2 regions of the Azoarcus sp. KH32C genome follow, and region 1 is predicted to be linked to the other one. Evidence: predicted binding sites of a transcription regulator. Region 1 holds the regulator's gene; the other holds the start of a gene.
The links. Region 1 encodes FNR, which switches genes on or off when oxygen is low (the NO sensors DNR and NnrR bind a similar motif). Its sites were predicted from a motif close to TTGANCTAGNTCAA; they were not measured.
Positions count from the first base shown of each region.

Region 2: the regulator FNR is predicted to act here: its motif matches at 5,060-5,073, upstream of cobA (uroporphyrinogen-III C-methyltransferase).

Region 1 covers NC_020516.1:3,585,418-3,592,912, reverse strand. The annotation lists gene AZKH_RS15875 (NnrS family protein) at 1-891, shown strand, start outside; gene AZKH_RS15870 (SirB2 family protein) at 895-1,290, shown strand; gene fnr (fumarate/nitrate reduction transcriptional regulator Fnr) at 1,351-2,088, opposite strand; gene hemN (oxygen-independent coproporphyrinogen III oxidase) at 2,222-3,613, shown strand; gene AZKH_RS15855 (sulfite exporter TauE/SafE family protein) at 3,750-4,457, shown strand; gene AZKH_RS15850 (MerR family transcriptional regulator) at 4,458-4,913, opposite strand; gene AZKH_RS15845 (heavy metal translocating P-type ATPase) at 5,031-7,436, shown strand; gene AZKH_RS15840 (heavy-metal-associated domain-containing protein) at 7,473-7,495, shown strand, end outside.
Region 2 covers NC_020516.1:3,926,832-3,934,326, reverse strand. The annotation lists gene AZKH_RS17590 (UDP-glucose/GDP-mannose dehydrogenase family protein) at 1-417, shown strand, start outside; gene cysM (cysteine synthase CysM) at 512-1,402, shown strand; gene AZKH_RS17580 (3'-5' exonuclease) at 1,425-2,213, shown strand; gene AZKH_RS17575 (nitrite reductase) at 2,301-4,031, opposite strand; gene cobA (uroporphyrinogen-III C-methyltransferase) at 4,169-4,954, opposite strand; gene AZKH_RS17565 (cytochrome c) at 5,177-5,530, shown strand; gene AZKH_RS17560 (cytochrome D1 domain-containing protein) at 5,548-6,738, shown strand; gene AZKH_RS17555 (Lrp/AsnC family transcriptional regulator) at 6,740-7,495, shown strand, end outside.

The DNA of each region.
Region 1 (7,495 bases):
ATTGGAATGGTGGTGCCGGGACTGCTGACAGCGGGCCTCATACTGGTGCTGGCCGGGTGGATCGGCGTGCTATGGGTGTTGTGGCAGGTCGCCCATCACGGCGATCTGGAGGCTTTGCACGCGCGGGCGATCTGCTACGCAGTGACGGCGGGCGCGCTAGCGCCGCTGGCGTGGATGGGCGTCGCCATCGGGGCGGGTCCCATTGCGGCACGCGTGGCCATCAATGCAGCCGTCTGGTGGTGTCTGCTGCCGGTATTCTTCAGCGTGTGCCATCGCATGATTCCGTTCTTCTCGACAGGGCCGATCCCCGGATATCAGGTCGTGCGGCCGGTGTGGGCGCTCTGGCTCGTCGTCGGAGCGAGCGTCGTTCATGGTGGACTGTCGATGGCCGGGGCGTCTGCGTTCAGTTGGATCGTCGACTTGCCCGCGGCCGTCGCGTCGTTGTGGTTGTCCCGTCAATGGCGACTCCTGTCGGCGCTGAAGGTGCCTCTGCTCGCGATGCTCCACATCGGTTTCCTGTGGCTCGGCATTGCCTGGTCGTTGTTCGCCATCCAGTCGACGGCCGCGTTGGGCGGAGTGCAGATCCTGGGGCTGGCACCGCTTCATGCGTTGGGGGTCGGTTTCTTCGGTTCCGTATTGATGGGGATGGTGTCGCGCGTGACCTTGGGCCATTCCGGCCGGAAGCTGACCGCAGACCGGCTCACCTGGGGCCTCTTTCTGACGCTCGAGTTGGTGGCGGTAACGCGGGTGTTCGCTGAATTGGTGCCCGCAGGATGGGCGCCGTGGGCGATGCTGGTCTCCGTTCTCGGGTGGGTCGGCGTGTTCGGCTCATGGGCGGTCCGCTATGTGCCGATCTACCTGCGTCCGCGCGCCGACGGCCGTCCGGGGTGAGCGATGTATCTTGCCGTCAAGCACTTGCACATGTTCTGCGCCGCCCTGAGCGGCTGCGGCTTCCTGCTGCAGGGTGTGTGGATGATGCGTCGCAGCCCGTTGGCCAATCACAGGGTGACGCGTACTTTGCCGCACGTGATCGACACGGTGTTCCTCGGCAGCGCGATCGCGCTGGCGACGATGAGCGGGCAGTATCCCTTCCTTTCTCCCTGGGTGACCGCCAAGGTCTTTGGCCTGGTCGTCTACGTCCTGCTCGGGGCTGTCGCGTTGCGGCGCGGCGCGACGATGCGTATCCGTGTCGCAGCATTCGCTGCGGCCGTCGTGACCTTTCTGTGGATCGTGTCGGTTGCCGTTACCAAGAATCCGGTGGGCTATCTGGCGTTCGTCGCTGGTTCGTGATCCCGCTTTCGGGCGATTCCGGATGGCGAGCGACGGCAGGACGCACCTGCCCGAAAACGCTCAACTCCGGTGAGGATGCTGGATCAGCTTCTTCAGGCCGGCGCTGTCGAGGATGCGGATGTGCTTCTGCTGAACGGCAATCAGCCCTTCTTCCTGGAAGCGCGAGAACGCACGGGAAACGGTTTCCAGCTTGAGTCCGAGATAGGAGCCGATTTCCTCCCGGGTCATCCGCAGGTGGAATTCGGCCGCCGAAAAGCCCCGCGCCGTGAAGCGCTGCGACATGTTCAGCAGGAAGGCCGCAAGCCGTTCTTCGGCGCGCATCGATCCGAGCAGCGTCATGACGCCGTGATCGCGCACGATCTCCCGGCTCATTACCTTGTGGAACTGCAACTGCAGGCCTTCGACGACCCGCGAGAGTTCTTCCAGCTTGCTGTAGGCGATCACGCAGACTTCGCTGTCTTCCAGCGCCACGGCGTTGCACGAGTGCTGCTCGGTGCTGATACCATCCAATCCGATGATCTCGCCTGTCATCTGGAAGCCGGTGACCTGCTCGCGCCCGTCCTCGAGAAGCACGTCGGTCTTGAACGAACCCGTCCGGATCGCGTAGATCGCCTCGAACGGATCCCCTGCGCGATACAGGTGCTGCTGCCGCTTAATCTTGCGGCGCGCACCGACCAGTTCGTCGAGACGGTCGATTTCGTTTTCCGACATCCCGAACGGCAGGCACAACTCGACGAGGTTGCATTGCGAGCATGCCACCTTGAGACCGGCAACCGTAATCGGCACCGTCGCCTTCATTTGCACGATAATCTGGTTTCCTCTACAGAGATGCGGTGGATGCGGATAAGCTGTGAAATGCTAAGTTGATCCACGTCAACCACAAAAGTGCTGCTTTTTGAGATCGTACGAAATGCACTCTACCGACACAACCATGACCAGTCAGAAAGATCTAGTCTTCGATCAGCAGTTGATTCGTCGCTTCGACATCAACGGGCCGCGTTACACCTCCTATCCGACGGCCGACCGCTTCGTGGAAGCGTTCGACGCACGTGCCTTGCGCGACTGGCTGGCTCAGCGCGGGGTCGGAGGGGTCAGTAAGCCGCTTTCATTATACTTCCACATCCCCTTCTGTAACACGATCTGCTACTACTGCGCGTGCAACAAGATCATCACCAAGGATCACGCACGCTCGGCGAAGTACCTCAAGTACCTCGAGAAGGAAATGGATCTCGTGGCGGCTTCGCTCGGCGGCAGCCGGCAGGTCACCCAGCTGCACCTGGGCGGTGGTACCCCGACCTTCCTGTCGCACGACGAAATGCGCGAGCTGATGGAGTCGGTGCGCAAGCGTTTCACGCTGGTGCCGAACGGCGAGTACTCGATCGAGGTCGATCCGCGAAAGGTCGATTTCGAAACCGTGAAGCTGCTCGCTGACCTCGGCTTCAACCGCATGAGCGTCGGGGTGCAGGATTTCAACGAGGATGTGCAGGCTGCGGTCAACCGCATCCAGAGCTTCGATGAAACCAAGCTCGTTATCGATTCGGCGCGTGCCACCGGCTTCAAGTCCATCAGCATGGACCTGATCTACGGTCTGCCGCGCCAGAACATGATCAGCTTCAATCGCACGCTGGAACAGGTGCTGGAGCTGTCGCCGGACCGTATTTCGCTGTACAGCTATGCGCACCTGCCGGGCTTGTTCAAGCCGCAGCGCCGCATCGCGGTCGAGGACATGCCGACGTCCGACACCAAGCTTCAGATCCTCCAGTTGGCGATTCGCCGGCTGACCGAGGCGGGTTACGTCTATATCGGCATGGACCACTTCGCGAAGCCCGACGACGAGCTCACCGTCGCGCAACGCCAGGGGCGGTTGCACCGCAATTTCCAGGGCTATTCGACGCAGGCCGAGTGCGATCTGCTTGCCTTCGGCGTGTCGGCGATCGGCAAGATCGGGCCGGTGTACTCGCAGAACGTGAAGACGCTCGACGAGTACTACGACATACTCGATCGCGACGAACTGCCGGTGCTGCGCGGCATCGAGCTGACGGCGGACGACCTGCTGCGCCGCTCGATCATCCAGGCGCTGATGTGCCATTTCGAGCTGTCGATCGAGTCCTTCGAAATCGCCCACCTGATCAAGTTCGACGAGTATTTCGCCGAGGAGCTTCAGGATCTGCGTGCGATGGAAGAGGCCGGACTGCTCAAGGTCAGCGACAAGTGGATCAGCGTGCTGCCTCCGGGGCGCTTGCTGGTGCGCGGCATCGCGATGGTCTTTGACCGCTACCTGCGTGCCGACCGCGAGCGGGCTCGTTACTCCCGCGTGATCTGACTTTGTCTGCTGCCCTGGTTCGGGTGGCTGCGTGCCAGGCGTGAAGGTGTTAAAGTGCGGGCGTTTTTCAACGCCCGCATTGCTTTTGCCGCCGCGGCCTCACGCTCCCGGCAGTCATCGAGTCGTGTAATTTCGCATGCCTGAAACCGGCTACGTCGCAGCTTTTCTGATCGGCCTCCTCGGAGGGACGCACTGCGTAAGCATGTGCGGCGGCATTGTCGGGGCGCTCACCGTGAATCTTCCGGGGCGTGGCCGAGCTCAATGGCCGATTCATCTCGCGTACAACGTCGGTCGTGTCGTGACTTACACGGTGCTCGGCGGATTGTTGGGAGCGCTGGGAACGGTCGGCTTGTTGTTCAATAACTTCCTGCCGGTGCAGTTGGGCCTCTATGTGCTCGCGAACCTGATGCTCGTTGCGCTGGGCCTGTATCTGACTGGTTTTACGCGGCTGCTGACCCCGATTGAGCGCGCTGGAATGCATCTGTGGCGCCATGTCCAGCCTTTTACGGCACGCTTCCTTCCCGCACGCTCGGTGCGCCAGGCTCTGCCCTTGGGCTTGCTGTGGGGCCTCCTTCCCTGCGGTCTCGTGTACAGCGCGCTGACGACTGCGTTGGTGACCGGGTCTGCGGGCCGCGGCGCTGGACTGATGCTGGCCTTCGGTCTGGGTACGTTACCGAATCTGATGTTGGCGGGGATGTTGTTCAAGCGTTTCCGCGACGTCACGCGCAACGGCAGGGTGCGCCTCGCGGCGGGTCTGCTCGTCCTCGGGTTTGGCGTTTTCGGGCTCTTCAACGCCCCGACGCTGGGTGGCGCCCTGTGGCGCGGCGTGGTCTGCGAGGTGTGATCAGCGGTGCGTCTTGCGGCTCGCGCGTTTGGCCGCAGCTTGCGCAGGTTGTAACGGGGGCTGGGGTGTCGCAAGGGCATGCAGGATCGGGCAGGGCGTTTCTGCATCCGAGTGTTCGCAGCATCTGACGAGGCTCTCGAGCGCAGTCCGGATTTCTTCCAGCTGGCGGACGCGCGATTCGATGTCGGCAATCTTCGCCTTCGCGAACACGCGCGCGTTTTCGCGGTCCGTCATTTCGTCGAGATCCAGCAATTCGGAGATTTCGTCGAGGCTGAAGCCGAGCGCCTGTGCGCGCCGGATGAAGTGCAGGCGCGCCAACTCGTCGCCGCCGTAGGTCCGAAACGCTCCCTTGCGCGACTGCGGTTCCGGTAGCAGACCTCGGCGCTGGTAATAGCGGACCGTTTCGACGCCGACTCCAGCGGCGCGCGCCAAGGCACCGATCGTCAGATTGTTCATGGCGGGGCTTGACTCCGTACTTTGGTACGGGGTTTAGACTGCCATCAATCTGGGCGCCGGGCAATGCCGATAAGGTCGGTTGTCGGTGCGACAATGAACTCAGTCTGTGAGCCGATCATGAACAGTCCCGTACCGAAACTGAGTCATCCCGCGATCGAACTGCCGATTTCAGGAATGACTTGTGCCGCGTGTGCGGCCCGCATCGAAAAGGTCGTCAATCGCCTGCCGGGCGTCAGCGCGAACGTGAACTTCGCCGCGGAGAAGGCGCGGGTCGTGTTCGATGGGCCCGAGGGTACGCCCGGACAGGTGATCGGGGCGATCCGGAAGGCGGGGTTCGACGTGCCGCCGGCGCAACTCGAGTTGGCGATTTCGGGAATGACATGTGCCGCCTGTGCGGCGCGTTTGGAAAAGGTGCTCAACCGGCTCCCTGGAATCGAGGCGAGCGTCAATTTTGCGACCGAGCGGGCGGTCCTGAGGTATCAGCCGGGCCTCGTGAGCGCCGACGACATCGGACAGGCGGTGCGGCGTGCGGGCTTCGAGGGCACTGAGACCGGGGCGACGACGCGGGAACGCGATCGCGAGCGCCAGGCCCGGGCATGGAGAGCGGAGTTCCGGCGCTTCTGGATTTCGGCGCTTCTCACCTTGCCCTTGCTGGTGCAAATGGGGGCGATGTTCGATGGCGGCTGGGCGATGGCGCACGACATCCTGCCGCGCTGGTTGCAGTTTGCGCTGGCGACGCCGGTGCAATTCTGGATCGGCGCGCGGTTCTATCGCGGCGCGTGGTCGTCCCTTCGGGGCGGCGGAGCGAATATGGACGTGCTCGTCGCGCTCGGGACGTCGATGGCGTGGATCTACAGTGCTGTCGTGACGGTGCTTGGACGACACGATCTGCACCTCTACTTCGAGGCCTCGGCGACGATCGTGACCCTGATCCTGCTCGGCAAGCTGTTGGAGGCGAGGGCCAAGGCCCGCACGACGGCTGCGCTCGATGCGCTGCTGCGTCTGCAGCCGAGGATGGCGTATGTCGAGCGCGGAACCGAGATCGTCGCGGTGCCGGTCGACAGTCTGCGCCCGGGGGATGGCTTCGTCGTGAGGCCGGGCGATGCAGTGCCGGTCGATGGCGAGGTGGAGGCTGGTGAGTCGTCGCTCAACGAGGCGATGCTGACTGGGGAGAGCATGCCGGTCGACAAGCGTCCCGGGGACAAGGTCTTCGCGGCGACGATCAACGGCCAGGGGGTGTTGCGCTGCCGTGCGACGGGCGTCGGGGCGCATACGCTGCTCGCCGGCATCATCCGCCTCGTCGAACAGGCGCAGGGTTCGAAGGCGCCGGTGCAGCGGCTCGCGGATCGCATTGCGGGCGTGTTCGTGCCGGTGGTGGTCGCGATCGCGGCTGTGACCTTTGTCGGTTGGTGGTGGCTGGCCGGAGATTTTGCGCAGGCGTTGATCTGCGCGGTCGCCGTGCTCGTCATCGCGTGTCCGTGTGCGCTCGGGCTTGCCACTCCGACGGCGATCATGGTCGGGACGGGGCAGGGGGCGCGCGCCGGGATGCTGGTGAAGAACGCCGCGGCACTCGAACTGGCCGAAAAGATCGGCGTTCTGGTGGTCGACAAGACCGGCACCCTGACCGAAGGGACTCCTGCTGTCAGCGAAGTCGTGCCGGCGGAAGGCTGGGATCGTACAAGTCTGCTGTCGATCGCAGCGGCGCTCGAGCAAACGAGTGCCCATCCCATCGCGACGGCAATTGTCGCTGCAGCCGGCTCGGAGGGCGCCATGGTGCCGGTGTCGACCGCCGTGAGTGCCGTGGCCGGGAAAGGCGTCAGAGGCGTCGTCGGGGGGCGCCAGGTGCTCGTCGGGAGTCCTGGTTTGCTCGCGGAGCAGGGCGTGGTCGTTCCGCAGGCAGCCTGTGATGAGCTTGCCGGGGCGGGCAGGACCTTGGTGGCAGTGGCGGCGGATGGCGCCTTTGCAGGCCTGATCGGCGTCGCGGATCGTGTCCGGGCGGATTCGGCGGCGGCTGTGGCGCGGCTAAAGGCTCGCGGCCTGCGTGTGGTCATGTTGACCGGCGACCATGCGGCCACCGCCGCGGCGATTGCCGCCCAGACCGGGATCGACGAATGGCGTGCGGGGGTGTTGCCGGGCGACAAGGCGGAGGTCGTCCAGTCGCTGGCGCGGGACGGCATTCGGGTCGGCATGGCCGGTGACGGGATCAACGACGCGCCGGCGCTTGCCGCGGCCGACGTTTCGTTCGCGATCGGGGTGGGCGCGGACGTCGCCGTGGAGGCGGCTGACATTACGCTGGTCCGGAACAGTCTGCACGGCGTCGCGGATGCGATCGACCTGTCGCGCGCGACCTTGTCGAAGATCCGTCAAAATCTCTTCTTTGCGTTCATCTACAACGTATTGGGCATCCCGCTCGCGGCGTTTGGCTTGCTCAATCCGGTGATCGCAGGCGCCGCGATGGCGATGAGCTCGGTGTCGGTCGTCACCAATTCCTTGCTGCTGCGGCGTTGGACGGCGGGGCGATAGGGGCGGACGATAAGGTTTTCCAGGAGGACTCGAATCATGGCGGAAGTGACATTGAAGGT
Region 2 (7,495 bases), 340 kb from region 1:
GTCGACAAGATCGTCGCGCGTTTCGGGGAGGATCTGAGCGGCATGCAGTTCGGCCTGTGGGGGCTGGCTTTCAAGCCCAATACCGACGACATGCGCGAGGCGCCGAGCCGCGTGATCCTGGCGGAGCTCTTCCGCCGCGGTGCGACGGTGTCGGCCTACGATCCGGTGGCGATGGCGGAAGCGCGCCGCATCTTCGGCGACGAGCCGCGGCTGCATTATGTCGAGCGGCCGATGGAGGTGCTCGACAAGGCCGACGCGCTCGTGATCGTGACCGAGTGGAAGGAGTTCCGCAGCCCCGACTTCGCGCGCATCCGCGAGACGCTGCGCCATCCGGTGATCTTCGACGGGCGCAATATGTATGACCCGGCCGCGATGAAGCGCGCGGGGATCGAGTATCACGGCATCGGCCGTCGTTGAGCTCCGGTCATAAGCTTATGCCCCCGATCGGATTCTCCGGCCGGGTGGCGGCGGCTTAACATCCGGGGGTTCAACCCTTGCAGACGACAGGCTGATGGAATTCAAGACGCTCGACGATTATGTGGGTCACACGCCGCTGGTGCGCCTCAAGCGCATCAATGCCGGCCGCAACAACGTGATCCTGGCGAAGCTCGAAGGCAACAACCCTGCGGGGTCCGTGAAGGATCGGCCCGCCCTTTCGATGATCCTGCGTGCCGAAGCGCGCGGCGACATCAAGCCGGGCGATACGCTGATCGAGGCGACGAGCGGCAATACCGGCATTGCGCTGGCGATGGCTGCTGCCATGCGCGGCTACCGGATGATCCTCGTGATGCCGGAGAACCAGAGCGTCGAACGGCGCCAGACGATGCGTGCCTTCGGCGCCGAACTGGTGCTCACCCCGCGCGAAGGCGGCATGGAGATGGCGCGCGATGTTGCGGAGCGCATGCGGGACGAAGGGAAGGGAATCATCCTCGACCAGTTCGCGAACCCGGACAACCCGCTCGCGCACTATGAAGGCACAGGTCCCGAGATCTGGGAACAGACCGGCGGACTGATCACGCATTTCGTCAGCAGCATGGGCACGACCGGAACGATCATGGGCTGCTCGCGCTTCCTGAAGGAAAAGAATCCGGCGGTCCGCATCGTCGGTTGCCAGCCCGAGGAAGGTTCGCAGATTCCGGGCATCCGCAAGTGGCCGGAGGAGTATCTGCCACGCATCTACGACAAGGCGCGTGTGGACGCACTCGAATACGTGAGCCAAGCCGACGCCGAGGAGATGACGCGGCGCCTCGCGCGCGAGGAGGGCATCTTCGCCGGAATCTCGTCGGGCGGTGCAATGCACGTCGCGCTGCGGCTGGCGGCGCAGCTGGAGAACGCGGTGATCGTGTCGGTCGTCTGCGATCGTGGCGACCGTTATCTTTCCACCGGCGTATTCCCCGGCTGACGGGTGTTTCACGGAGTTGCCGATGCCCGTTCTCGTCTTCGATATCGAAACCGTTCCGGACGTGGCCGGCATCCGCGTGCTGAACGACCTGCCGGACGAGCTCAGCGACTACGAAGTCGCGGAGTTCGCGTTTCAGCAGCGCCGCGCGGCGAACGGCACGGACTTTCTGCCACTGCATCTGCAGCGGGTGGTGACGATTTCGTGCGTGCTGCGCGATGCGAACCAGTTTCGCGTGTTCTCGCTGTCCGAGCCCGATTGTGGGGAGCGGGACATCATCCAGCGTTTCTTCGACGGTATCGAGCGCTATACGCCCCAGATCGTATCGTGGAACGGCGGCGGCTTCGATTTGCCGGTGCTGCATTACCGCGGGCTGAAGCACGGCGTTTCGGCGCCGCGTTATTGGGATCAGGGCGAGGGCGACTACAACGACTCGCGCGATTTCAAGTGGAACAGCTACATTGGCCGCTACCACAGCCGCCACCTGGACCTGATGGACCTGCTGGCGATGTATCAGCCGCGCGCGAACGCGCCGCTCGACGAACTCGCGAAACTGATGGGCTTTCCGGGCAAGCTCGGCATGGATGGCTCCGTGGTGTGGCCGGCGTTTCAGGAGGGGCGGATTGCTGAAATCCGCGACTACTGCGAGACCGATGTCGTGAACACCTATCTCGTGTATCTCGGGTTCCAGCGCATGCGCGGTCAGCTCGATGCGGTGGGCTACGCGGCGGAAGTCGCGGTGGTGCGCGATGCCTTGACGCGCATCGGCGCGAAGCACTGGGAGGAATTCCTCGCAGCGTGGCCTGCGGCCTGATTCGTCGCGACTTCGTTAGACGTGAAAACGGCCAGCGCGAGCTGGCCGTTTGCGTTGACCGGTGGGGGGCAGGCCGCCCCCTGTCGATCAATACACGTCGTGCTGGGTGTTGTACACGTTGAAGTGGCCGGTCGGAGTGATCAGTTTCGGATCCTTGATCACGGTCTTCAGTTGCAGCGTCTTGTCGTCGACGACGACGATCGCGGACTCCTTGTTCTTCGCGGACCACACCGAGAACCACACTTCGTCGCCGTTCTTGTTGTATTCCGGCTGAACGACCCGCTTCGCGCCGTCGTCCTTGAGGCCGGCCCAGTCGCCGATCGGCAGGACCTTGAACCCGGCTTGCAGGTTCTTGAGGTCATACACGGCGACCGACTGGCTGACCTTCGACTCCGGGTGCAGCGGGTTGTCGACGTAGAGGTGGTTCGACTTCGGATGGGTCTTGATGAACAGCGACCCGCCGCCCTGGCTCTTCAGGGTGTCGACCATCTTCCAGGCGTACTGCTTGTGCTTTTCCGGGTCGGTGCCGACCAGCGCGATCGAGTCGTCGCCGAGGTGGCCGGTTGCCCAGACCGGACCGTACTTCGGATGGACGAAGTTCGCGCCGCGGCCTGGGTGCGGGATCTTGCCGACGTCGATGAGGCCGGCGAGCTTGCCTTCCTTGGCGTCGATCGCGGCGACCTTGTTCGACTGGTTCGCCGCGACCAAGAAGTAGCGTTTCGAGAGGTCCCAGCCGCCGTCATGCAGGAAGCGCGCGGAGCCGATCTCGGTCATCTTCAGGTTCTTGATGTCGGAGTAATCGACCATCAGCGTCTTGCCGGTTTCCTTGACGTTGACGAGGAACTCGGGCCTGAAGTGGGAAGCGACGATGGAGGCGACGCGCGGTTCGGGGTGGTATTCCTGCGTGTCGACGGTCATGCCGCGGGTCGAGACAATCTTCAGCGGCTCGAGCGTATCGCCGTTCATGAGCACGAACTGCGGCGGCCAGTAGGCGCCAGCGATCGCGAGCTTGTCCTCGAAACCCTTGAACTTCGACGTGTCGACCGAGCGCGCTTCGAGGCCGATGCGGATCTCGGCGACGTTGTCCGGCTTCTCCATCCACAGGTCGACCATATTGACGCGCGCGTCACGCCCGATCACGAACAGGTAGCGGCCGGAGGCGGAAATGCGGGAGATATGCACCGCATAGCCGGTCTTGATGATGTTGATGATCTTCTTGGTGTCGCCGTCGATCAGCGCGATCTCGCCGCTGTCGCGCAGCGTGGTCGAGAAGATGTTCGCGATGTTGTAGTTGTTCATCTTCTTCGTCGGGCGCTGCTCCGGCGGAATGATGACCTTCCACGTCGACTTCATGTCCGCCATGTTGAACTCGGGCGGTTGCGGAGGCGTCTGCTGGACGTAGCGGGCCATCAGGTCGACTTCGTCGTCGCTCAATTCGCCGGAGGTGCCCCAGTTCGGCATGCCGGCGGGCGAGCCGTACTTGATGAACACCTTCAGGTATTCCGAGCCACGGGACAGGGTGATGTCCGGCGTCAGCGGCTTGCCGGTCGCGCCCTTGCGCAGCACGCCGTGGCAGCCGGCGCAGCGCTGGAAGTAGATGTTCCGCGCCTTGTCGAACTCGGCCTTGCTCATCTTGGGTGCGTCGGGGTTGCTGTCCTTATACAGATCGACATCCGCGAGGGGCGAACCGCCGGCCTGATATTTCGCTTCGGCTTCGTCCACGTGTTTTTTTGCGTCGTCGGCGAAGGCCTGCGAAATCGCCAACGGCAGGCTGGCAAGCAGCATCGCCCCGGACAGCCATTTCCCGTGCTTACTCATGGTTGAACTCCTTTCATGAAAAGTGTGCCGCGGACGCATTCCGCTGAATGCCAAGCGTGATCCTGATGAGGGTCGGAATCCTTAACCTTGATCAATTCATGGTTTTCCTCGCACCATTGATGCATACACAGACGGCATCAGCAAACGCATGTCGCTTCCGGCGCGGCGGCGGGCTGGGGACGGTAGAGAGATACGACGGAGCCGATCATGATGAGCGCCGGCGACCGGATGCGATCGCGCCGGACGGCGTCGGCCAGCTGGTCGAGGCGTTCGGCGAGGACGATTTGTTCTGGTGTCGTGCCGGCGTGGATCACTGCCGCCGGGGTGTCGCCGGGCAGGCCGTGAGCCACGAGTTCGCGGCAGATGATGTCCAGTGCACCGAGTCCCATGTAGATCACGACGGTCTGCTTGGCGCGGGCGAGGGCGGGCCAGTCGAGGTCGACGGTGCCATCCTTCAGGTGGCCGGTCGCGAAGACGACCGAGCGTGCATGCTCGCGGTGGGTGAGAGGGATCCCGGTACAGGCGGCAATGCCGCAGGCGGCGGTAATGCCGGGAACGACCTCGCAGGCGATACCGTGGGCGACAAGCGCCTCCATCTCCTCTCCGCCGCGGCCGAACATGAAGGGGTCGCCGCCCTTAAGGCGCACGACATCGTGGCCGCCGCTCGCCAGTTCGACCAACAGGTCGTTGATCTGGTCCTGCGGCAAGGCATGGTTGCCGGCCTCCTTGCCGGCGTAGATCATCCGGGCGGCCGGATTCACGAGCGCGACGACGTCGGCGCCGACCAGGTGGTCATAGACGACCACACGCGCCGTCGCAATCAGGCGCGCCGCTTTCATCGTCAGCAATTCCACATCGCCCGGGCCCGCGCCGACGAGGTAAACCTTCCCCGCAGGAGGGCGGGCGGTCGTTCGAGTGCTCATGGCTGGATCTCCGGTGATGCCGCAGGCATTGCTCCGCACGGCAAGGTTCGTCGGCAGGGATGAAGTTTTCCATCGCTACTTTATCCCTTCCTGCAGTGTGGGAAATTAACCGATATCAAGGAGCGCGGACGTATGCCGGCGGATACTGCACGGTGCGCCGACGGCTTGCTGACGGCATGACAGGGAATATGGGCCGAGGGTTCGTTCGGCGAGGGAGAGAACGTGTCGGATTGGGGATTACGCGCGACAGCGGCCTGTCTGGCACTGACGGCCTTGCAGGCGGGCGCGCAGTCGAATGCTCCCGATGGACACCGTCAGCGCGAGCTCGTGCATCTGGTGCGCCAGGACTGCGGGTCCTGCCACGGGCTGACATTGCAGGGAGGACTCGGCCCAGCGCTGACTCCGGCGGCGCTGCGCGAGCGGCCCCGCGAAGGGCTCGCTGCGACGATCGTCGGCGGCCGTCCCGGAACGCCGATGCCGCCGTTTCGCGGCATCGTCAGCGAGGGCGAGGCCGTGTGGATCGTCGAGCGACTGATCGAAGGTTTTCCGCCCGACTCGGGTTCGGTCGGACAATGAACAGGGTGAGGGAAGCAATGTTCCGCAAGCTAAAGACGGCCGTGCAGATCGCCTTGCCGGCCTTGCTGGTGGCGGCATGCTCGACCGCGCCTGCGCCCTCCGTTCGCGGCACCGGCGATCTTGGCGTCGTCATCGAGCGTGCGAGCGGTCAGATTCAGGTCGTCGAAACCTCGGGGCGCAGCCGCTTGGCGCAGGTGTCGGGTCTGGGCGACTTGTCGCACGCATCCGTGGTCTTCTCGCGCGATGGGCGCTACGCCTATGTGTTCGGCCGCGATGGCGGACTGACGAAGGTCGATCTGCTGACCGCGACGATCGCGCGCCGCGTGCTGCAGGCGGGCAATTCGATCGGCGGCGCGATCTCGCAGGACGGCCGCCTCGTCGTTGCGCAGAACTACGAACCCGGAGGCATCAAGGCTTTCGATGCGAAGACGCTGGAGCTCGTCGCCGACGTGCCGGCAAGCTACGGCGCGGATGGCAAGGCGTCGAAGGTCGTCGGCCTCGTCGACTTGCCGGGCAACCGTTTTGCCTATGCGCTCTTCGACGCCAACGAGATCCGCGTCACCGATCTGTCCGATCCCGCGCATCCGAAAACCGAGCGCTACCCGGCGGGCAAGCAGCCGTACGACGCGCTCGTGACGCCGGATGGGCGCTATTACATCGCCGGCCTCTTCGGCGAGGACGGGCTGTCGATGCTCGACCTGTGGCGGCCGGAGCAGGGCGTCCGCACGATCCTGCCGGGCTACGGCCGAGGCGAGCAGGCGTTGCCCGTCTACAAGATGCCGCACCTGCGCGGCTGGGCGGTTGCGGGCGGCCGTGCCTACCTGCCGGCGATCGGCCGCCACGAAGTGCTGGTCGTCGATCTCGCGACCTGGCAGGAAGTCGCCCGCATCCCGGTCAAGAGTCAGCCCGTGTTCGTGATGGCGCGTCCCGACGGGCGCGAGGTGTGGGTGAACTTCGCGTTCCCCGACAATGGCTGGATGCAAGTCATCGACACGCTGACGAACCGTCCGGTCGACACCTTCCAGCCCGGCCGCGCGATTCTGCATCTCGAATTCACGCCGCGCGGCGAGGCCGTATGGGTGTCGGCGCGCGACGACGACAAGGTGCTGATCTACGACACTCGTACACACCAGAAACTCGCCGAGTTGCCCGCGGCGAGCCCCAGCGGCATCTTCTTCACGAGCCGCGCCTTCCGCACCGGGTTCTAGGATGCCGTGCCATAGCACGCGGGTGATCGATCTGGCAGATCTGCAGGTTGCCGATGATGCGGCGGACAGCGGTACGTTTCGCCTGCTGAACGATTACCAGCGCGGCTTTCCGCTCGTCCCCGAACCCTTCGCGGCGATCGGCGAAGAATGCGGTCTCGGTGAAGGCGAGGTACTGGGAGCGTTGCAGGCATGGTGCGCATCGGGCGTCATCAGCCGGGTGGGGCCGGTCTTCGCGCCACGCCGTGTCGGCGCGAGTGCGCTCGCCGCATTGTCCGCGCCGAAGGGTTGGCTGCACGTCATCGCCGAGCGTGTCAGCGAATTCGCCGAGGTCAATCACAACTACCAACGCGAGCACGCCTTCGACTTGTGGTTCGTCGTTACGGCTGCGTCCGCCCAACGACTGCAGGAAGTCGTCGCGGCAATCGAATGCGACACCGGCTGTCAGGTCGTCGTGTTGCCGCTTGAGGAAGAGTTCCATATCGACCTGGGCTTCGATCTCGCCGGTACGCCGCGAGTGGCGTCTAGCGCGGTACCCGTGGTGCCGGTGCCGAACGAGGAGGCTGGCTGCGCACTTCCCGGCCTTGAACGCCGGTTGATGCACGCGCTGCAGGGCGGCCTGCCGCTCGTCGCTCGACCCTTCGAGGCGCTGGGGCGCACCGTCGAGCTCGGCGAAAGTATGACGATCGAACTGATCGAACGCTGGCTCTCCGACGGCATCGTCAAGCGTTTCGGTGTCATCGTCCGCCACCACGAATTA